DNA from 4 places in the Bradyrhizobium sp. LjRoot220 genome. Region 4 is predicted to be linked to each of the others. Evidence: predicted binding sites of a transcription regulator. Region 4 holds the regulator's gene; each other region holds the start of a gene.

Region 1 (5,160 bases), on a different contig from region 4:
CATCAACTTCAACGTGAATGCCGGCGAGGTGGTCACGCTGCTCGGCCGCAATGGCGCCGGCAAGACCACGACGCTGAAATCGGTGATGGGCATCATCGGCAAGCGCACCGGATCGATTCGCTTCAACGGTCAGGACATCACGCGCGCCTCGTCCGACAGGATTGCGCGGATGGGCGTTGCCTTCTGCCCGGAGGAGCGCGGCATTTTCGCAAGTCTCGATGTGCGCGAAAACCTGTTGCTGCCGCCGATCGTGCAGCCAGGCGGCCTGTCGCTCGATCAGATCTTCGAGCTGTTTCCGAATCTGAAGGAACGGCTTAACAGCCAGGGCACCAAGCTTTCGGGCGGCGAGCAGCAGATGCTCGCGATCGCCAGAATTCTGCGCACCGGGGCGCGGTTTCTGATGCTGGATGAGCCGACCGAAGGTCTGGCGCCGGTCATCATCCAGCAGATCGGACACACCATCGCGCGGCTGAAGTCGGAAGGTTTCACCATCCTGCTGGTCGAACAGAATTTCCGCTTCGCCGCGACCGTCGCGGATCGCTACTACATCGTCGAGCACGGCAAGGTCATCGACGGTTTCGCGAATTCGGAACTGCAGGCCAACATGGACAAGCTTCACACCTACCTCGGCGTCTGATCGGCATCGTTTCTGCAAGCGAAAATTCAGGGAGAAAAATATGAAACAGAATATTTCTGCACTTCTTTTCGGCACGGCGTTGACACTCGCCGCGAGCGGCGCGCTGGCGCAGGACAAAACCGTCAAGGTCGGCGTACTCACCGACAATTCCGGTCTTTATTCCGACCTCGGCGGCGCCGGTTCCACGCTCGCCGCCCAGATGGCGATCGAGGATTCCGGGCTTGCGGCCAAGGGCTGGAAGATCGATGTGGTCTCGGCCGACCATCAGAACAAGCCCGACATCGGCACCACCATTGCGCGTCAATGGATCGACGTCGAGAAAGTCGACGTCTTCGTGGACGTGCTCAATTCCGGTGTGGCGCTGGCGGTCAACAACCTGGTGAAGGAAAAGAACGCCGTCATGATCAATACCGGCGCGGCCTCGTCGGACCTCACCAATGCGCAGTGCTCGCCGAATACAATTCACTGGGTTTACGACACCTACATGCTGGCGAACAGCACCGGGCAGGCGCTGGTGAAGGCCGGCGGCGATACCTGGTACTTCCTGACCGCGGACTACGCCTTCGGCCACGCGCTGGAGCGCGATACTGCCGCGGTCGTGGTCAAATCGGGTGGCAAGGTTATCGGCACCGTCAGGCATCCCCTGAATTCGTCGGACTTCTCCTCGTTCCTGCTGCAGGCGCAGGCTTCCAAGGCCAAGATCGTCGGCATGGCCAATGCCGGTGGCGATACCACCAACACGATCAAGCAGGCGTCGGAATTCGGCATCGTCGCAGGCGGTCAGAAACTCGCAGGCCTGCTGCTGTTCATCAACGACGTCCACTCGCTTGGTCTGAAAGTGGCGCAGGGCCTGAACTTCACCGAGACCTTCTACTGGGATCTCAACGACGGCACCCGCGCGTTTTCCAAGCGCTTCTCCGAGCGCATGAAGAACAAGGCGATGCCGTCCATGGTGCAGGCCGGCGTCTATTCCGGTCTGATCCACTACTTCAAGACGGTCGATGCGATGGGCGGCAATCCGCATGACGGCATCAAGGTCGTCGAGAAAATGAAGGCGGCGCCGACCGACGATCCGCTGTTCGGCAAGGGCACCATCCGCGCCGACGGCCGCAAGCTGCATCCGGCCTACCTGTTCGAGGTCAAGAAGCCGTCCGAATCCAAGGGGCCGTGGGACTACTACAAGCTGGTCGGGACCACCCCGGGCGACCAGGCTTTCCGGCCGCTTTCGGAAAGCGCCTGTCCGCTGGTAAAGAAGTAACGACGATCGCCCGCCGGCACTGTGCCGGCGGGCCTGCTTTCGCGTTACCGCGTCACAACGAACTCGAGTGCGAAACCGATGCAAGCTCTCTACGCGCAGCTCTTGGTGGGACTGATCAACGGCTCGTTCTATGCGCTGCTCAGTCTGGGGTTGGCCGTTATCTTCGGCATGCTCAACATCATCAATTTCGCCCATGGCGCGCTCTACATGATGGGCGCTTTCTGCGCCTATTTCCTGCTCAACCTGGCGGGCATCGGATACTGGCCGGCGTTGATCGTCGCGCCGATCGTGGTCGGCATCTTCGGCATGATCCTGGAACGGACCATGCTGCAGTGGCTTGCCGGCCTCGATCATCTCTACGGGCTGCTGCTGACGTTCGGCATCGCGCTGATCGTGCAGGGGGTGTTCCAGAATTATTTCGGCTCCTCGGGTCTGCCGTACGCGATCCCCGATGAACTGAAGGGCGGCATGAACCTCGGCTTCATGTTCCTGCCGATCTACCGCGGCTGGGTCGTGGTGTTCTCACTGATCGTTTGCCTCGCCACCTGGTACCTGATCGAAAAGACGCGGCTTGGCGCCAATCTGCGCGCCGCGACCGAGAACCCGACGCTGGTACGTGCTTTCGGCATCAACGTTCCCCGGATGATCACGCTGACCTACGGGCTCGGCGTGGGTCTCGCTGCGCTGGCCGGCGTGCTGTCGGCTCCGATCAACCAGGTCCGGCCGCTGATGGGCGCCGACCTGATCATCGTCGTGTTCGCGGTGGTGGTGATCGGCGGTATGGGATCCATCATGGGATCGATCATCACCGGCTTTTCGCTCGGTGTGATCGAAGGCCTGACCAAATACTTCTATCCCGAAGCTTCAAACACCGTGGTATTCGTCCTGATGGTGCTGGTGTTGCTGGTGAAGCCAACGGGTCTGACCGGACGGGCGGCCTGATATGAGCGCATTGACTGACGATACACTGCCGGTATCACCGCGCGCCGTGCGCGACGAGATGATCGTATTCGCCCTGATGGCAGCGCTGCTGGCGATCGTGCCGCTGACCGGGATCTATCCGTTCTTCGTGATGCAGGCGCTGTGCTTTGCGCTGCTGGCCTGCGCGTTCAATCTCTTGATCGGCTATGGCGGGCTTTTGTCGTTCGGCCACGCGATGTTTCTTGGTACAGCCGGTTACTTCACCGCGCATGCGCTGAAGGTCTGGGGGCTGTCGCCGGAGCTTGGAATTGTGGTCGGCACTGCAGGCGCGGCCGGGCTTGGCGTCATTACCGGCGTCGTCGCGATTCGCCGCCAGGGCATCTACTTCTCGATGATCACGCTGGCGCTGTCGCAGTTGCTCTATTTCATCTATCTGCAGACGCCGTTCACCCATGGTGAAGACGGTATCCAGGGCATCCCGCAGGGCCATCTGTTCGGCCTCTTCAATCTCGCCAAGCCGACGGTGCTCTACTACGTCATCCTCGTCGGCTTCCTCGGCGGCTTCCTCCTGATCTATCGCACCATCAACTCGCCGTTCGGTGAGGTCCTGAAAGCGATCCGCGAGAACGAGCCGCGCGCGATCTCGCTCGGCTACAAGACCGATCAGTACAAGCTGATGGCCTATATCCTGTCGGGAACGATCGCCGGTTTTGCCGGCTCGCTGAAAGTGTTCGTGGCGCAGAACGCCTCGCTCACCGACGTGCACTGGACGATGTCGGGTGAAATCGTGCTGATGACGCTGGTCGGCGGTCTCGGCACTATCTTCGGCCCGGTAGTCGGCGCCTTCGTGATCATCGCCATGCAGCAATACCTGGCCGGCTTCGGTCAGTGGGTCACGGTGATTCAGGGCGTCATCTTCGTCGCCTGCGTGCTGACGTTCCGTCGCGGCGTGGTGGGCGAGATCGCGCATTATTTCCGCCGTTCGCTGTAAGCGGGGCGTTTTCCGGCCGATTTTCAGCCCCACAAAGCGGTGGATGACCGCTTTTCCGGGGTCCGTCGTCGCGCGCTTCCGGTGTGAATGGTCTATGACAGTTTTGTGACAGGCCGGGGACCCGGCCGTTCCGAAACGATGGATAGACCGATGCTGCGCTGGTTTCGCTATTTCCTGCCCAAGGAAGAGCGGTTTTTCGAACTGTTTGCCCGCCATTCCCAGACCGTCGCGCAGGGCGCGCTGGCGCTGCAGGACATGCTGCGCGGCGGCGACGAGACGCCGGTGTTCTGCCAGCGCGTCAATCAGTTCGAAAACGACGCCGACAACATCACCCGCGAGGTGCTGACCGCGGTCCGCCGCACCTTCATCACCCCGTTCGACCGCGGCGACATCAAGAACCTGATCACCTCGATGGACGATGCCATCGACCAGATGCAGCAGACCGCCAAGGCCGTCATTCTGTTCGAGGTCCGCACCTTCGAGCCGCCGATGCGCGAAATCGGAACGCTGATCGTCGAGTGCGCCAATCTCGTCGGCCGTGCTTTGCCGTTGATGCAATCGATCGGCCAGAACGTCGCGATGCTGACCGCGATCACCGAGGAGATCGGCAAGCTGGAGGGCCGTATCGACGATCTCCACGATATCGGGCTGAAGGAACTGTTTCTCAAGCATCGCGACGCCAACACCATGGATTTCATCGTGGGCGCCGAGATCTACAAGCATCTTGAAAAGGTTTCAGACCGCTTCGACGACGTCGCCAATGAGATCAACTCGATCGTGATCGAACAAGTATAGGCAGGGCCAACACGTGGATGCTGCGCTTGGCCTGCCCATTCTGTTCGCATTGATTGCGGTCGCGCTGCTGTTCGACTTCCTCAACGGATTGCACGACGCCGCCAATTCGATCGCCACGATCGTATCGACCCGCGTGCTGCGCCCGCAATATGCGGTGTTGTGGGCCGCGTTCTTCAACTTCATCGCCTTTCTCTTTTTCGGCCTTCACGTCGCCAACACCATCGGAACCGGCATCATCGAGCCCAGCATTGTCGATGCGACGGTGATCTTTGCCGCGCTGGTCGGCGCCATCGTCTGGAACCTGATCACCTGGGGGCTCGGCATTCCCTCGTCCAGTTCGCATGCGCTGATCGGCGGCCTGCTCGGCGGCGGGATCGCCAAGGCAGGCCTGTCCGCGGCGGTCTGGAGCGGGCTCTCCAAGACGCTGCTGGCGATCGTGCTGTCGCCGCTGGTCGGATTCCTGCTGGCACTGGTGCTGGTCGCGATCGTGTCCTGGCTCTCGGTGCGCTCGACGCCGTTCGCGGTCGACCGTGCTTTTCGCATCCTGCAATTCGTCTC
Region 2 (5,160 bases), on a different contig from region 4:
CGCACCAACCGCGAGATATCGGAAAAACTCGACGCCGCGATCGGCACCATCCGCGCCGTGCTCACTGCCGGAGAAGGTTCATGAGCCACATCAACGTCACCATCAACGGCCGGCAGTACCGCATGGCCTGCGAGGAAGGCCAGGAGGTGCGGCTGCTCAAGCTCGCCGAGAACCTGGAAGCGCGCGTCGAATCGCTGCGCGGCAAGTTCGGCGAGATCGGCGATGCACGGCTCACCGTGATGGCGGCACTGACGGTGTGCGACGAATTGCTCGACGCCAACCACCGCATCCGTGCGCTCGAGGAAGAACTCGACGCCCTGCGTAACGTTCGCGTCGCGGCCACCGATCGCGCCCGGGCGACGCAGACCGCGGTCGCCAACGCGCTCAATGCCGCGGCCGACCGCATCGAAAAGACCACGCAAATGCTGAACCGCACCATCGGCGGCGGCGTCGCGATCGGTTGACCATCGTAAGGTTAGTGCTGGCGGATTGGACCTTTAGCCCCTACATTGGGTGGGCGAAGCTGCGTCGCGCGTCAGGAGCCATATATCCCCGGGGCCTTATCGATCCTTCAGGGAACTGTCCCTGACCGGGTCCGTGGATCCGGTCATATGGTGCCCACCTACTTTCGTAGGTGCTCCGGGATCGAGTGCTTCAACGGCCTCTGCGGCTTCGCACTTTTGTTCTGTAGATTTCTTGTTTCTGTTGATTCTGAGTCGAGCCAAAACATCACGGCTCCACAATCCGGATACAAACGGCCCTGCAACTGGATCGCTCACCTTCGTGGGCGATGACGGCGGAACAGAACGCTGCATGTCGGGAAGTGCATCAAAGGCAGAGCTTCGCGCCAGTGCGCTGGCAAAGCGCGATGCATTGAGCGAGGAGCAGCGCGCGGCGGCCGCACAAGCTCTCGCCAGGCGCAAGCTGCCGTTCGAGGTCATGCCCGGCATGGTTGTGTCAGGCTATTCGCCGATCCGCAGCGAGATCGACCCGGCGCCGTTGATGCGCGCGCTCGCGGAAGCGGGCGCCAGGCTGGCGCTGCCGGCGGTGATGGCGCGCGGCAAGTCGCTGGCGTTCCGCGCCTGGTTTCCGAACGATCGGCTGATGCTCGGCCCGCTCGGCATCCTCGAGCCGTCGCCGGCGGCCGCTGAACTCATTCCCGACATCATGCTGGTGCCGCTGGCGGCATTCGACCCCGAGGGGCACCGGATCGGCTATGGCGCCGGACATTACGATTTCACGCTGGAGCATTTGCGCAAGACGAAAGCCATTACCGCCGTCGGCACTGCGTTTGCCGTGCAGCAAATAAAGGCGGTTCCGGCCCAGCCGCACGACGTGGCGCTGGATTATGTGCTAACGGAAAAGAAAGTGTTCGATTTCCGGAGCTGAATTTTGCGCATCCTCTTCATCGGTGACGTCGTCGGCAAGACCGGCCGCACCGCTATTTCCGAGCATCTTCCCGGCATGGTCAGAGACTGGTCGCTCGATCTCGTCGTCGTCAACGGCGAGAATTCCGCCGGTGGCTTCGGCATCACCGAGGCGATCTATCAGGATTTCCTCGACGCCGGTGCTGATGCGGTGACGCTCGGCAACCACGCCTGGAATCAGAAGGAAGCGCTGGTGTTCATCGAGCGCGCGCCGCGCCTGATCCGCCCCTTGAACTTCCCGCGCCATACGCCGGGCCGCGGTGCCGCGCTGATCGACACCAAGAACGGCAAGCGCGCGCTGGTCATCAACGCCATGGGCCGCGTCTTCATGGAGCCGCTGAACGATCCCTTCAACGCGGTCGGCAAGGAGCTCGATGCCTGTCCGCTGCGCGAAGCGGTCGATGCCATCGTGGTCGATTTCCATGGCGAGGCGACCAGCGAGAAACAGGGCATGGGATTTTTCTGCGACGGCCGCGCCAGCCTCGTGGTCGGTACCCACACCCATGTGCCCACCGCCGATCACCAGGTGCTGTCCGGCGGCACCGCCTATATGAGCGACGCCGGCATGACCGGCGACTATGATTCGATCATCGGCATGCAGAAGGAAGAGCCGCTGCATCGCTTCGTGACCGGCATTCCCTCGGGCCGTTTCGAACCGGCGTTCGGCGTGGCGACACTAAGCGGCGTCGCGGTCGAAACCGACGACGCGACCGGGCTGGCGCTGCGCATAGCGCCGGTGCGGGCCGGCGGCCGGCTGGAGCCGGCGGTGCCGGGATTTTGGACCGGTCGCTGAACTGGCGTGCGAGAAGGCGTGATGCAAAGGTTTTTGATCGTCCTGCTGGCGTTGCTGCTGTCGCAGCCGGCGTGCGCGCAAAAGCTTACCCAGCGGCCGGTCTCGCAGAATCCGGTATCGCCCGAAGACATGACCGGGCGGCTGGAGAAGTCCGCGATCGACACGGCGAAGATCGCGCCGAAAGGCGCGGCAAGAGGATCCTCGGTGGATTTCTGCTGGGCGTCGAGCCCTGAGGAATACCGCGCGCTCGCCAAGCATGTACTCGTGCTGGTCAGCGTGGTGACGCAGGATTCTGCCGAACTGCCGTTGCGCCGCGTCTACGCGAACATCGACGGCCGCGAAACCGAGTTGATCAAACTGAGCAGCCAGCTCGGCGGCGTTCGCAAAGGCTCGAAGACCTATTCGATGCTCGGGCCCTATCGCGAGGACGGCTTCTACCTTGCGCCCGCCGGCAGCATGATGGCGGACGGCTACCTGCAGGCCGACTTCGCCGTACGGCGGAACGGCTTCAATCTCTATAAATTGCCTGGGACGCCGCCGGACTTCGTCAAGGCGGACAGCAATCCGATGCCCGCGCCTGACGCCAGGCCGGAAACGCCGGCGCTGAAAGCGCTGCTGCAGCGCGAATACAAGGGCTTCGAATTGCCCGCAAGCCTGCGCTGAGACGCCGTTCGGTTTCGTTCGAGCCCGCCACCGCAGTTACATACACTCAGTGCCGGCCCTTCGCTCAGTAGCGCTCCGGCACGTACATCTCCGGCGGGACCGGGCCGCGCTGGTAATCCGGATTGCGCACCCGAGGCGGCAGGATGACCGGGGCCTGCGGGACCTCCTTGTAGGGAATCTGATCAAGCAGATGCGCGATGCAGTTCAGCCGCGCCCTCTTCTTGTCGACGGCCTCGACCACATGCCACGGCGCTTCCGGAATATGGGTGCGCTCCAGCATTGCTTCCTTGGCCTTGGTGTATTGCTCCCAGCGGCTGCGCGCCTCCACGTCCATCGGGCTCAGCTTCCACTGCTTCAGCGGATCGTGGATCCGCATCGTGAAACGCAAATGCTGCTCCTCGTCGGTGATCGAGAACCAGTATTTGATCAGGATGATGCCGGAACGCACCAGCATGCGTTCGAATTCCGGCACCGAGCGGAAGAATTCCTCGACCTCGGCTTCGCTGCAAAATCCCATCACGCGCTCGACGCCGGCGCGGTTGTACCAGCTGCGGTCGAACAGCACGATCTCGCCTCCGGCCGGCAGATGCGACACATAACGCTGGAAATACCACTGCGTGCGTTCGCGCTCGTTCGGCGCCGGCAGCGCGGCGACCCGGCAGACCCGCGGATTCAGCCGCTGCGTGATGCGCTTGATGACGCCGCCCTTGCCGGCGGAATCGCGTCCCTCGAAGATCACGACCACCTTCAGCTTCTGGTGCTGCACCCAGCTTTGCAGTTTCACCAGTTCGCCCTGCAGGCGGAACAGCTCCTTGAAATAGAGCCGGCGGTCGACGGTTTCCTCGGCGCTATGCCCGGCAAATTCGTTGGTCAACGCATCGAGGCGGTCGTCGTCGATCTCGAGTTCCAGTTCCTCGTCGAAACTGTCGAGCATTTCCGCCTGGATGCGATCATGGATCGAGCCATTGAGTGGTTTTTCGGTCATCGAGGTACTCCGCCCAAGGAAACGCAGGGATCACCTGTTAGTTTCAAATGCGCATGTCAGGGGTGTGACACGCACGCCGGACGTGAAGCATGAAGAATGCGCCGTTCAGAATTTTCGCAACGCAATTTGAGCTATTTTGCTCGTCGCCATTTGCTGTCGTAATGGCCTAATCTGGTTGCGAAGATTGGCCTGGTCCCGAGCCAATGGAGGCAAGTTTCATGAGCGATGCAACTTCACAGACCCTCTATTTCTATAATCGTCATCCCATCTCCTGCGAAATCATCCTTGCGAAACTGCGCGCAAGCCGTGGCCATCTCGACGGCTTGCGTCCTGACGAGCTGTTTCCCCATGACCAGGATCATTATGGTGGCCTTGCCGCTACGGATGAATTGGCGCGAGGCGCGCAGGTCAGCCATGGATCGCGGGTAGCCGATTTCTGTGCGGGGCTTGGCGGCTCGGTGCGTTATCTGGCTCACAAATATGGGGCCGACGTCACTGGTATCGAATTGACGCCAGCGCGCGTCTCGGGCGCGCAGGAGTTAACCAGACGCGTTGGCCTTGACGGTTCTGCACGGATTGTCGAGGGCAACGTGATGGACGTTCCGCTTCCTGACGCGAGCATCGACGCTGTCGTCAGCCAGGAAGCATTTTGTCACGTTCCTGATGTGAAGAGAGCAGTTGCCGAAGCTTTTCGTATTCTGCGGACAGGCGGCCGATTGGCATTCACGGATTGGATAGTCAATCAGCCGCTTAGCGCTGCCGATGCGCAATTGATGTGGGAAGGAATGGCTATTCAGCCCCTTCGGTCGATCCCCGAATACCTCAGCCTGGTCGGAAGCGTTGGCTTTGGAGTGATTTCGACAACGGATTTGACGGAGGAATGGGGACCGATTCTGAAGGAACGACTGGCAATGTACCAACGGCTGCGTGAGGAAGCCCGACAGGCCGGCACCCCCATGGGGCACGATGCATTCCACAAGTCCTACATCCGGTTTGTTGACCTCATCCAGGAGCGCAAGATGGGCGGCGTCAGGATGGTGGCTACCAGGTAGCAAGCGTTCCGAAGCGGCCACTTGCGATATATAGACCAATTGGTCTATATATTAGCCATGCGCCGCCAAACCCCAGTGCCATTGCCCCGTGGCCGCCCCCGAGGTTTCGACGTGGAAGCCGCCGTCGAACGCGCTATGGAGGTGTTCTGGTCGCGCGGCTATCACGCCACGGCGCTGCCGGACCTTCTTCGCGCGACGAAGTTGTCGCGTGGCAGTCTTTACGCCGCTTTCGGCGACAAG
Region 3 (5,160 bases), on a different contig from region 4:
AGATGCGCGACGCGGAACGCCGCGCCGAGAATCCGTGCGCGCTCATCCATCGCCGGCGGCACCAGTTCGCGGATGCGTGCCGGCGGTTCGTTTTCCTCGCTGAGACCGGCGTAGCGGTAGAATACCGACAGCGCGACAAAGGCGCGGCCCTGGTGGCTGATCGAGCCGAAATTGCCGTTGGTGATCAGGCTCAGCGTCTCTTCGCCGCGATGATCCGGATGCACCCGCCAGCCAATGTCGGACAACAGGCAGGCGGCATGGCGCAGCCGGCGCTCTTCAACGGTTTCGCGCAGCTTCACGACCCTGACCAGACGATCGGTCCATGAGACCAGTTCTTCGGCATGGCGGGCGGAGCGCGACAACAGCTGGTTCAGCGTCTGCGCGGCGCAGATAAACCCATCCCTGGCGCGTTCGGAAGGCGCCAGCTTTTCGTACAGCAGGCCCTCGCGCACGCCAAAGGTCGAAAACACGATGGTCTTGGGTTTCGCGACGCGAATGATGTGTTCGAGCACCAGCGCCGCATAGGTCAGCAGCGGCCGCCGCGCGTCGGAGATCATCTCGATATTGGCCAGCATGTTGGCCGCAGCGAGCCGCCTCAGCCGCTGCGCGAAGTCGAGCGCTTCCGCCGCCGGGATGGAATAGCCGTGCATCACCCGCAGCGGGTAGTCGCTCTGAATAATATGGATGCGTGCCAGCGCACGCCAGGTGCCGCCGACCGCATAGAAGGTGCGGCCGCGGCCGGCCTTGAGCTGGGCGACGTCGGTGAGTTCGTCGCGGACGATGCGCTCAGCGCGCTTCAGCGACTTGTCCGACAGATCCTGCAGCGCGAGGCTGCCGAGCGGCAGCGTCACGCCGCTGCGGACGCGGTTGCGGTGAACGTCGATCAGTTCGAGCGAACCGCCGCCGAGATCGCCGACGATGCCGTCGGGATCGTGCACGCCGGACACGACGCCGAGCGCCGACAATTTGGCCTCGCGCGGTCCCGACAGGATTTGAATGCGGGCGCCGCAGATGCGTTCGGCCCTGGCGATGAAATCGGGACCGTTGGACGCGTCGCGGCAGGCCGCCGTGGCGATGGCGTAGACCCGGCCGACCTTCTGAATTCGGCACAGCGCGCGAAACCGCCGCAGCGCGGTCAATGCCTTGGCGACGGCGTCAGTCGCCAGCAAGCCGGTGGTCTGGACCTCGCGGCCGAGTCCGCACAGCGCCTTCTCGTTGAAGATCGTGACGAGGCTTCGCGCCATCGTTTCATAGACGACGAGACGAACCGAGTTCGAACCGATATCGATGACGGCGACGCTGGTAGCGCGCTTGCGCGGACGCTTCACCGCCAAAACCCCTTATGACGCAACCCGCTAAGACGACTGCTGACGCTCGGTACGGCGCGTGAGGCGGCGCGGCGAAGATTCCTTGAGAGACTTTCCACGGCCTGACAGACTCGGATTCGTCATGAAGTAGTTGTGCAGATTGAACGGCTCTTCGCCTTTCGCGGCCTTCATACGCGTTGACGACCCATCGGGCAACAATTGCCAGCTTTGCTCGGTATCCTTCAGGTTCGCGACCATGATCTGTTCGAGAACCTGCTGATGAACCGTAGGATTTTGCAGCGGGCAGAGCACTTCGACGCGGCGGTCGAGGTTGCGCGGCATCATGTCGGCGGACGAGATATACACAGCAGCTTTTGCGCTCGGCAGGCCTTGGCCCATACCAAAGCAGTAGATTCGGCCGTGTTCGAGGAAACGGCCGATGATGGACTTGACGCGGATGTTCTCGGAAAGTCCGGGCAGCCCGGGCCGCAGGCAGCAGATGCCGCGTACCACGAGTTCGATCGAGACGCCGGCCTGCGAAGCCTCATACAGCGCGTCGATGATATCGGGGTCGACCAGCGAGTTCATCTTCATCCAGATCGCGCCCGGCTTGCCGTGACGGGCGTAATTGGATTCGCCGTGGATGTGCTCGATGATGCGCTTGCGCAGCGTCAGCGGCGACACCGCCATGCGCTCGATGTCGCTGGGTTCGGCATAGCCGGTGATGTAGTTGAACACCCGCGCCGCATCGCGCCCGATGACCGGGTCCGAGGTGAAGTAGGACAGATCCGTGTAGATGCGCGCGGTGACCGGATGATAATTGCCGGTGCCGGTATGCACGTAGGTGGTGAGGTTGCCGCCCTCGCGGCGCACCACCATCGACAATTTGGCGTGGGTCTTCAATTCGATGAAGCCGTAGACGACCTGCACGCCGGCGCGTTCGAGGTCGCGGGCCCAGCGGATATTGGCTTCCTCATCGAACCGCGCTTTCAGCTCGATCAATGCGGTCACGGATTTGCCAGCTTCGGCGGCCTCCGCCAGCGTGCGCACGATCGGCGAATTGTTCGAGGTGCGGTACAGCGTCTGCTTGATGGCGACCACGTCGGGGTCGCGAGCGGCCTGTTGCAGGAATTGCACCACGACGTCGAAGGATTCGTAGGGGTGATGGACGACCAGGTCCTTTTGCCGGATCGCGGCGAAGATGTCGCCGCCATGGTCGCGCACGCGCTCGGGATGGCGCGGCACATAGGGCGCAAATTCGAGATCGGGCCGGTCGAGCCGGGTCAGCTGAGACAGTTCGTTCATCGCCAGCACGCCGTCGACCAGAAAGATCTCGTCGTCGGCGGTGGAAAGCGCCCGCTGCACAAAGGCGCGAAGCTCCTCCGGCATCTTGGCTTCGATCTCGAGCCGGATCACCGATCCGCGCCGCCGCCGCTTCAGTGCCGTCTCGAACAGGCGCACCAGATCTTCGGCCTCTTCCTCGATTTCCAGCTCGGAGTCTCGGATGATGCGGAACGCGCCTTGGCCCTTGACGGTGTAGCCGGGGAACAGGCGGCCGATGAACAGGCCGGTGGCCTGTTCCAGCGTGATCAGGCGCACCGCGCCGTCCTTGCCCGCGGGCATGCGGATGAAGCGGTCGATCTTGCCGGGCATGCGGATCAGCGCGTTCATCGGCTTGCCGTCGGCAACCCGCGACAAATGCAGCGCGATGGTGAAACCGAGGCTCGGGATGAATGGGAAGGGGTGCGCCGGATCGATCGCGAGCGGCGTCAGCAGCGGGAAGATGTTGTGGAGGAAGTGATCCTCGATCCAGCTCCGCTCGGCCTTGCTGACGTCGTGGCCATCCACCAGCACGATGCCGGTCTCGGACAGAATGGTGCGCAGATCGCTCCAGATCGCCTGCTGGTCGGAGGCGAGTTCCGAGACCGTCTGGTTGATGCGGACGAGCTGCTCGGACGGCGTCAGGCCGTCGGGGCTGCGTTCGGCGATGCCTTCGCGGACCTGCGCCTTGATACCGGCGACACGGACCATGAAGAACTCGTCAAGGTTATTGGCTGAAATCGACAGGAACCGGACCTGCTCCAGCGCGGGATGGCCGGGATTGACGGCCTCTTCGAGCACCCGGCGATTGAAATGCAGCCAGGATAGCTCGCGATTGATGAATCGTTCCGGGCTGGTGGCGATCGCCGGCGGAGCTTCGGCTATCGCTTCTTTTTCTTTTATTTCAATAACTTGGGCCGATTCCATGAAGTTTTAATCCATCTCAGGCGGGAGAGCAGGGCGAGTTTACGCCGATGCCGCTGCGCACCATGTGATACGCCGATGACGTTTCAATGACATTGATGTTCCGGCCGGCGCCGGCGTCAAGGCGGTCGGGGCGCGACAAGGACGCCCGCTCAGGCGTTGCGGAGCAATTCCGACGCCAGCGCCCGGGTCACCGGCCGGCCCAGCCGTAGCGCCTCGGTGTCGAGCAGGTCGACCGCCTGGCGGGCGGCCGCATAGGACCGCTCGATCCGGCTGGCGAGGTAGCTCACCACCGTCTCGTCGATCGTCAGCTGGCGGTCGGCGCAGAATTTGATGATCAGCCCGCGGAACAACAGGTCGTCCGGCGGCAGCAGCGGCACCGTCGGCACCGCACGCAGCCGCGACCGCAGATCGCGCAGCTCGACCTCGAAGGCTGACGGCGCCACGCGCGCCGTCATCAGGATCGAGGCTTCGTCCTCGCGCGCCAGATTCATCAAATGGAACATGGCGCGCTCGTCGAAATCCCCCGGCTTCAGGTCCTCGACCACCAGCGCGCCCGTCACCAGCGACCCGGGCACGGCGGTGGCTGTCAAAGCGTGCGCGGCGATCGAGCGGGCGCCGGCCTGCTCGGCCCAGATCGCGGCGAGGTGGCTCTTGCCGGAACCCTCGGGGCCGACCAGCAGCATGATGCGGTTCGGCCAGTCGGGCCAGCGGTCGATCAGGGCGAGCCCCGCCTCATTGGCGGGCCCTTCCAGAAAATTGTCGCGGGTCAGGCTCTCTGCGTGCGGCAGCGCCAAGGCAAGCTGACGGGGTTGAACGCGAACTGCCACGCAAGTCTCCGGGCCGGGCTACTCGAAGCGCGCTACTTGGCCTCGATCGTACTCATATGCCGCACCCACTCCACGAGATAGAGCGAGACGGAAACCAAAGTAAAGACCGTTACAAAACCCATCAGGATCAGGTCGTACGGCGTCGGCTTGAAGTTGAAGCCGAGCGAAGCCAGCACCAGGGCGGCGAACGCCACCTGCGCCACCGTATTGAGCTTCGACACCATCAACGGCTTCATCGGGATCGGCTTGTCGAACAACCATGACACGATCACGGCCGATACGATCATGATGTCGCGCGACACCACCAGGATCACGATCCACAGCGGCACCGCGCCCCAAATTCCCAGCGACACGTAGATCGACACCAACAGCGCCTTGTCGGCCAAAGGATCGAGCAGGGCGCCGAGCTCGCTGGCCATGTTGAAGCGCTTGGCGAGAAAGCCGTCGACGGCGTCGCTGACGCCGGCAACGACGAAGATCGCGAAAGCGATTTCCATCTGTCGGGAGGCAATCGCCCAGACGATAACAGGCACCAGGATGATGCGACCCAGCGTGATGATATTCGGAATACTCAACTCGGTCGCTTCCCGGCTACCGGCCTCTATTTACGTAACAGAATCGGCCCTTTGCGGGGCAGGGCGGTTGTTATCTACATAGTATATCGACCCCGCGCTTGCGAGCCATTGCAGGATCGGGGAAATCCTCGTAACCAGCCCTCATCTGACGGGAATTGGGCATGATCGACCGCAAAAACGGGCTCACTTACGCCGATTCGGGCG
Region 4 (5,160 bases):
AATGGTTCGGCATCTTCGTTCCGGCCCATACGCCGGCCGAAACGGTGAAACGCCTCAATGCGGCGATCCGTGCCGCCGTGAGTGCCGGCAGCTTCAAAACCGCCTTGGCCAGGCTTTCAATGGACCCTGCCGGCGAAACGCCGCAGCAATTTGCGCAGCTGGTCAGATCCGATTTTGACCGCTGGGGGCCGATCGTGAGGGCCTCCGGCTTTGCGCCGGAAGATTGAGGCGCACCATGTCCATCTCAACCAACACGCGCCGACACCGGACACCGGACCAGATTCTCGGTCCCTACTTCCCGACAGGCCATACGCCGGTCCCGCAAGCCGACCTGACCTCAGTCAACGGGATCGACGGGCTGGCGCGGGGCGAGATCATCGAAGTCACCGGGAAGATACTCAATCTCGATGGCGAGCCTGTCCGCGGCGTCCCTGTCACAATCTGGCAGGCCAATACGTTTGGCCGATACGTGCACGCCAACGACCCCAATCCGGCGCCACTCGACCCACACTTTGTCGGCTGCATCGGCATTCGTTCCGATGACGACGGCATCTACCGGATCAAGACCGTAAAGCCCGGCGCCTATCCGGCAGGCCTGGACTGGATGCGGCCGCCGCACATCCACTTCGAGGTTCACGGCCGGTTCGAACGGCTGATCACCCAGATGTATTTTCCGGACGAACCGCTCAATGCCTGCGACAGGCTGCTCAACGCCGCGCTGCGTCCGGATTTGTTGATCGCAAAGCCGGTTCCGTCGGAAGGAGGATCCGGCCACCGCGTGCTGAATTTCGATATTGTTCTGGTACGGGGCTAAGCCGTGCCCTACTCCACCTTCGCAAACCGGTCGTCCAGCGCGTAGCCGGCGCCGCGCACGGTGCGGATCGGGTCCTGCTCGCGGCCGGGATTGAGCAATTTGCGCAGGCGGCCGATATGGACGTCGACGGTACGCTCGTCGATATAGATGTCGCGGCCCCAGACGCTGTCGAGCAGCTGCTCGCGGCTGAACACGCGGCCGGGATGTTCCAGGAAAAACTCCAGCAGGCGATATTCGGTCGGGCCGAGATCGATCGGGCGGCCCGAGCGCGCGACGCGGCGCTTTTCGCGATCGAGTTCGATGTCGCCATAGGTCAGCACGGTGGCGAGCCGCTCCGGGCTTGCCCGCCGCAACAGGCCTTTCACCCGCGCCAGGAGTTCCGGCACCGAAAAGGGTTTGACGATGTAGTCGTCGGCGCCGGTAGCCAACCCCCGCACCCGCTCGCTTTCCTCGCCGCGCGCAGTCAGCATGATGATCGGCAGCGTCTTGGTCTCCGGCCGCGCCCGCAAGCGCCGGCACAGCTCGATGCCGGACAGGCCCGGCAGCATCCAGTCCAGCACGATCAGGTCGGGCACGCGCTCCTTTAGCCGTGTGTCGGCGTCATCGCCGCGGCCGACGGTTTCGACCTCATAGCCTTCGGCATCGAGGTTGTAGCGCAGAAGCGTGGTCAGCGCCTCCTCGTCTTCAACCACCAGAATGCGTGCGTTCATCTATATGAGCCTCTTGATATCCAAATACCTTGACGCGATTGCCGTATGCGAACGTTTCTGGTTACGCTGTTAGTTCCGCTTTAGTTGCCTGGCACCGTGGTGGCGAAATTGGTCATGTCGCCCTTCGGACGCTTGTCGAGCATCTGCTGGCCTTCGATCATGTAGAACACGGTCTCGGCGATATTGGTGGAGTGGTCGCCGATCCGTTCGATGTTCTTGGCGCAGAACATCAAATGGATGCAGAACGAGATGTTGCGCGGATCTTCCATCATGTAGGTCAGCAGTTCGCGGAACAGCGAGGTGCAGATGGCGTCGACTTCCTCGTCGCCCTTCCAGACCGCCATCGCCGCCGGCAGATCGTGCGAGGCATAGGCGTCGAGCACCGACTTGACCTGCGACTGCACCAGATCGGTCATGTGTTCGAGGCCGCGGATCAGCTTCAGCGGCTGGAAATCGTTCTCCAGCGCCGCGACCCGCTTGCCCATGTTCTTGGCGAGGTCGCCGATCCGCTCCAGATCGGTGGCCACCCGCATGGCGCCGACGATCTCGCGCAGGTCGACCGCCATCGGCTGGCGGCGCGCAATCGTCAGCACCGCGCGTTCCTCGATCGCGTGCTGCAGGCGGTCGATTTCGACGTCGGAAGCGACGACGCGCTTGCCGAGCGCGACGTCGCGGCGGATCAAGGCATCGACGGATTCGGTGATCATGCGTTCGACGAGGCCGCCCATCTCGGCGACGAGGCGGGTCAGTTCCTGCAAGTCGCTGTCGAACGCCTTGGCGGTGTGTTCAGAAACCATGTGTTATCTCCTCAACCGAACCGGCCGGTGATGTAGTCCTGGGTGCGTCGATCGCCCGGCGAGGTGAAAATCTTGTTGGTGTCGTCGAACTCGACCAGTTCGCCGAGATACATGAAGGCGGTCTTGTCGGAGACGCGCGCCGCCTGCTGCATATTATGGGTCACGATGGCGATGGTGTAATCCTCCGCCAACTCCTGGATCAGTTCCTCGACCTTGGCGGTCGAGATCGGATCCAGCGCCGAGCAGGGCTCGTCGAACAGGATCACTTCCGGGCGCACCGCGACCGTGCGGGCGATGCAGAGCCGCTGCTGCTGGCCGCCGGACAGGCTGAGGCCCGAGGCATTCAGCTTGTCCTTGACCTCGTTCCACAGCGCCCCGCCACGCAACGCCTTTTCGACGCGGCCGTCCATCTCTGATTTCGAGATCTTCTCGTACAGGCGGATGCCGAACGCGATGTTCTCGTAGATCGTCATCGGAAACGGCGTCGGCTTCTGGAACACCATGCCGACGCGGGCGCGCAGCAGATTGAGATCGAGCTTGGGGTCCAGAACGTTGGTCTGGTCGAGCATCAATTGCCCGGTCGCCTTCTGGCCCGGATAAAGATCGTACATCCGGTTGAAGATCCGCAGCAGCGTGGACTTGCCGCAGCCGGACGGCCCGATGAAGGCGGTAACCCGATGGGTGCCGAGCGCGAGGTTGATGTTCTTCAGCGCGTGGTGTTCGCCATAGTAGAAATTCAGGCCGCGCGCGGTAACCTTCGGCGGCGCGTCGGGCAGCGTGACCTGGGGAACGGGTCCGTTCGCGGAACTGACGGATACAGAGAGATCGTTCATTTTGCTGTCCTCTCGGCGCCGAGGATGCGGGCGCCAATATTCAGGGCAAGTACGGTGAGGGTGATGAGCAGGGCCCCGCTCCAGGCGAGCTGCTTCCAGTATTCGTAGGGGCTCTGCACGAAATTGTTGATGGTGACCGGCAGGTTCGCCATCGTCTTGGTCAGGTCGAGACTGAAGAACTGGTTCGACAGCGCGGTGAACAGCAGCGGCGCGGTTTCGCCGGCGACGCGGGCGGTAGCCAGCAGCACGCCGGTGATGAGGCCGGCGCGGGCCGCACGATAGGCGATCCGCTTGATGACGAGCGAGCGCGGCAGGCCGAGCGCGGATGCCGCTTCGCGCAGCGGATTGGGTACCAGCAGCAACATGTCCTCGGTGGTGCGCACCACCACGGGGATCACGATCACGGCCAGCGCCAGGCAGCCGGCAAAGGCCGAGAAGCCGCCCATCGGCACCACGATGGCGCCATAGACGAACAGACCGATGATGATCGAGGGCGCGCTGAGCAGGATGTCGTTGATGAAACGGATCACCGAGGTGAGCTTGTCGTTCCTGCCATATTCGGCGAGATAGGTGCCGGCGAACAGGCCGAGCGGCGCGCCGATGCCAACGCCGATCACGGTCATGATGATCGAGCCGACAATCGCATTGAGCAGGCCGCCATCGGTTGAGCCGGGCGGCGGGGTATTCTGGGTGAAGACCTGCAGGTTCAGACCCGCGAGGCCGTTATAGAACAGCGTGAACAGGATCAGCCCCAGCCAGGTGACGCCAAAAATCGCGGCGCTGAGGCACAGGAGCTTGATGATGACGTCGGCGCGGCGGCGGGATCGATAAATCGAATTCATGGTTCAGTTCCCCGCCTTCTTTTCCAGCCGCGACAGCATCAGCCGCGCGGACGCCAGCACGAAGAAGGTCAGCACGAACAGCAGGAGGCCGAGCAGGATCAGGCCGGACTGATGCAGCCCGTCGCTTTCGGCGAATTCGGAGGCGATAGCCGCCGAGATCGTGGTGCCCGGCGAAAACACCGAACCCGTGATCTTGAAGGCATTGCCGATGATGAACGTCACCGCCATGGTTTCGCCGAGCGCGCGGCCCAGCGCCAGCATGATGCCGCCGATGACGCCGACACGGGTGTAGGGAATCACGACGTTGCGGACGACTTCCCAGGTGGTGCAGCCGACGCCGTAGGCGGCTTCCTTGAGCACCGGCGGCACCGTCTTGAACACGTCGACCGAAATCGCGGTGATGAAGGGCAGCACCATGATCGCGAGGATCAGCGAGGCGTTGAACAGGCTGAGATAGGACGGCGGACCGGCGAAGATCGTGCCGAGCACCGGAACGCCGTCGAACACCTTGATCATGAACGGCTGAAAATGATCGGCCATGAACGGGCCGAGCACGAAGAAGCCCCACATGCCGTAGATGATCGAGGGGATGCCGGCGAGCAATTCCACGGCAATGCCGATCGGGCGGCGCAGCCACTGCGGACAAAGCTCGGTGAGGAAGATCGCAATGCCGAGCCCGACCGGAATGGCGATCATCATCGCGACCACGGACGTGACCAGGGTGCCATAGATCGGGCCGAGCGCGCCGAGGACCGGCGGATCGTTGGAAGGCGCCCAGCGCGAGGTGAACAGGAAGGAGAAGCCGTATTCCTTGATCGCCGGCCAGGCGCCCGCAATCAGGGAGACGATGATGCCGCCGAGGATGAGCAGGACCGAAATCGCGCAGGCGCGGGTGATCCAGTAAAATGTGATGTCGCCGAGCTTGAAAGCGCCGAGGGCCCTGGCACGATCGTAGGGTCCTGCAGCTTCCATCACGTCGCGCTGAACGGCCATGTCTGCCACGCCAATCCCCTGTACTTTATAACCCAACCGCCCCGGATCCGGTGCCGGTTTTGCACCGGACTTTTCAACCAGACCTCTGGTCAACCAAGTCTCTGGTAACCAGACACGCCCGCACTCGCCCTCCCGCCCGGAGGGAAAGACCCAACCCGGGAGACCCGAGTT

Evidence for each region. The regulator PhoB, encoded in region 4, activates phosphate uptake and scavenging genes when phosphate is short. The targets are predictions, from matches to a motif close to TGTCATNNANCTGTCAT.
Region 1: ACSQ84_RS05615 (DUF47 domain-containing protein) is a predicted target of PhoB. The motif match lies at 3,902-3,918, and genes of this name have one in related genera.
Region 2: ppk2 (polyphosphate kinase 2) is a predicted target of PhoB. The motif match lies at 3,922-3,938, and genes of this name have one in related genera.
Region 3: ACSQ84_RS06045 (RNA degradosome polyphosphate kinase) is a predicted target of PhoB. The motif match lies at 3,630-3,646, and genes of this name have one in related genera.

The regions. Positions count from the first base shown of each region.
Region 1 covers NZ_CAXUPS020000001.1:1,303,033-1,308,192, forward strand. Annotated here, with positions in the region: gene ACSQ84_RS05595 (ABC transporter ATP-binding protein) at 1-637, shown strand, start outside; gene ACSQ84_RS05600 (ABC transporter substrate-binding protein) at 678-1,895, shown strand; gene ACSQ84_RS05605 (branched-chain amino acid ABC transporter permease) at 1,974-2,837, shown strand; gene ACSQ84_RS05610 (branched-chain amino acid ABC transporter permease) at 2,839-3,807, shown strand; gene ACSQ84_RS05615 (DUF47 domain-containing protein) at 3,958-4,602, shown strand; gene ACSQ84_RS05620 (anion permease) at 4,616-5,160, shown strand, end outside.
Region 2 covers NZ_CAXUPS020000007.1:26,890-32,049, forward strand. Annotated here, with positions in the region: gene ACSQ84_RS25750 (DUF4164 domain-containing protein) at 1-84, shown strand, start outside; gene ACSQ84_RS25755 (cell division protein ZapA) at 81-464, shown strand; RNA gene ssrS (6S RNA) at 518-677, shown strand; gene ACSQ84_RS25765 (5-formyltetrahydrofolate cyclo-ligase) at 814-1,389, shown strand; gene ACSQ84_RS25770 (TIGR00282 family metallophosphoesterase) at 1,393-2,220, shown strand; gene ACSQ84_RS25775 (hypothetical protein) at 2,242-2,883, shown strand; gene ppk2 (polyphosphate kinase 2) at 2,948-3,868, opposite strand; gene ACSQ84_RS25785 (class I SAM-dependent methyltransferase) at 4,087-4,920, shown strand; gene ACSQ84_RS25790 (TetR/AcrR family transcriptional regulator) at 4,978-5,160, shown strand, end outside.
Region 3 covers NZ_CAXUPS020000001.1:1,398,553-1,403,712, forward strand. Annotated here, with positions in the region: gene ppx (exopolyphosphatase) at 1-1,328, opposite strand, end outside; gene ACSQ84_RS06045 (RNA degradosome polyphosphate kinase) at 1,356-3,554, opposite strand; gene ACSQ84_RS06050 (chromosomal replication initiator DnaA) at 3,704-4,381, opposite strand; gene ACSQ84_RS06055 (CDP-alcohol phosphatidyltransferase family protein) at 4,414-4,956, opposite strand; gene purM (phosphoribosylformylglycinamidine cyclo-ligase) at 5,118-5,160, shown strand, end outside.
Region 4 covers NZ_CAXUPS020000008.1:119,970-125,129, reverse strand. Annotated here, with positions in the region: gene ACSQ84_RS28220 (tripartite tricarboxylate transporter substrate-binding protein) at 1-227, shown strand, start outside; gene ACSQ84_RS28215 (protocatechuate 3,4-dioxygenase) at 236-814, shown strand; gene phoB (phosphate regulon transcriptional regulator PhoB) at 823-1,524, opposite strand; gene phoU (phosphate signaling complex protein PhoU) at 1,605-2,321, opposite strand; gene pstB (phosphate ABC transporter ATP-binding protein PstB) at 2,333-3,154, opposite strand; gene pstA (phosphate ABC transporter permease PstA) at 3,151-3,996, opposite strand; gene pstC (phosphate ABC transporter permease subunit PstC) at 4,000-4,998, opposite strand.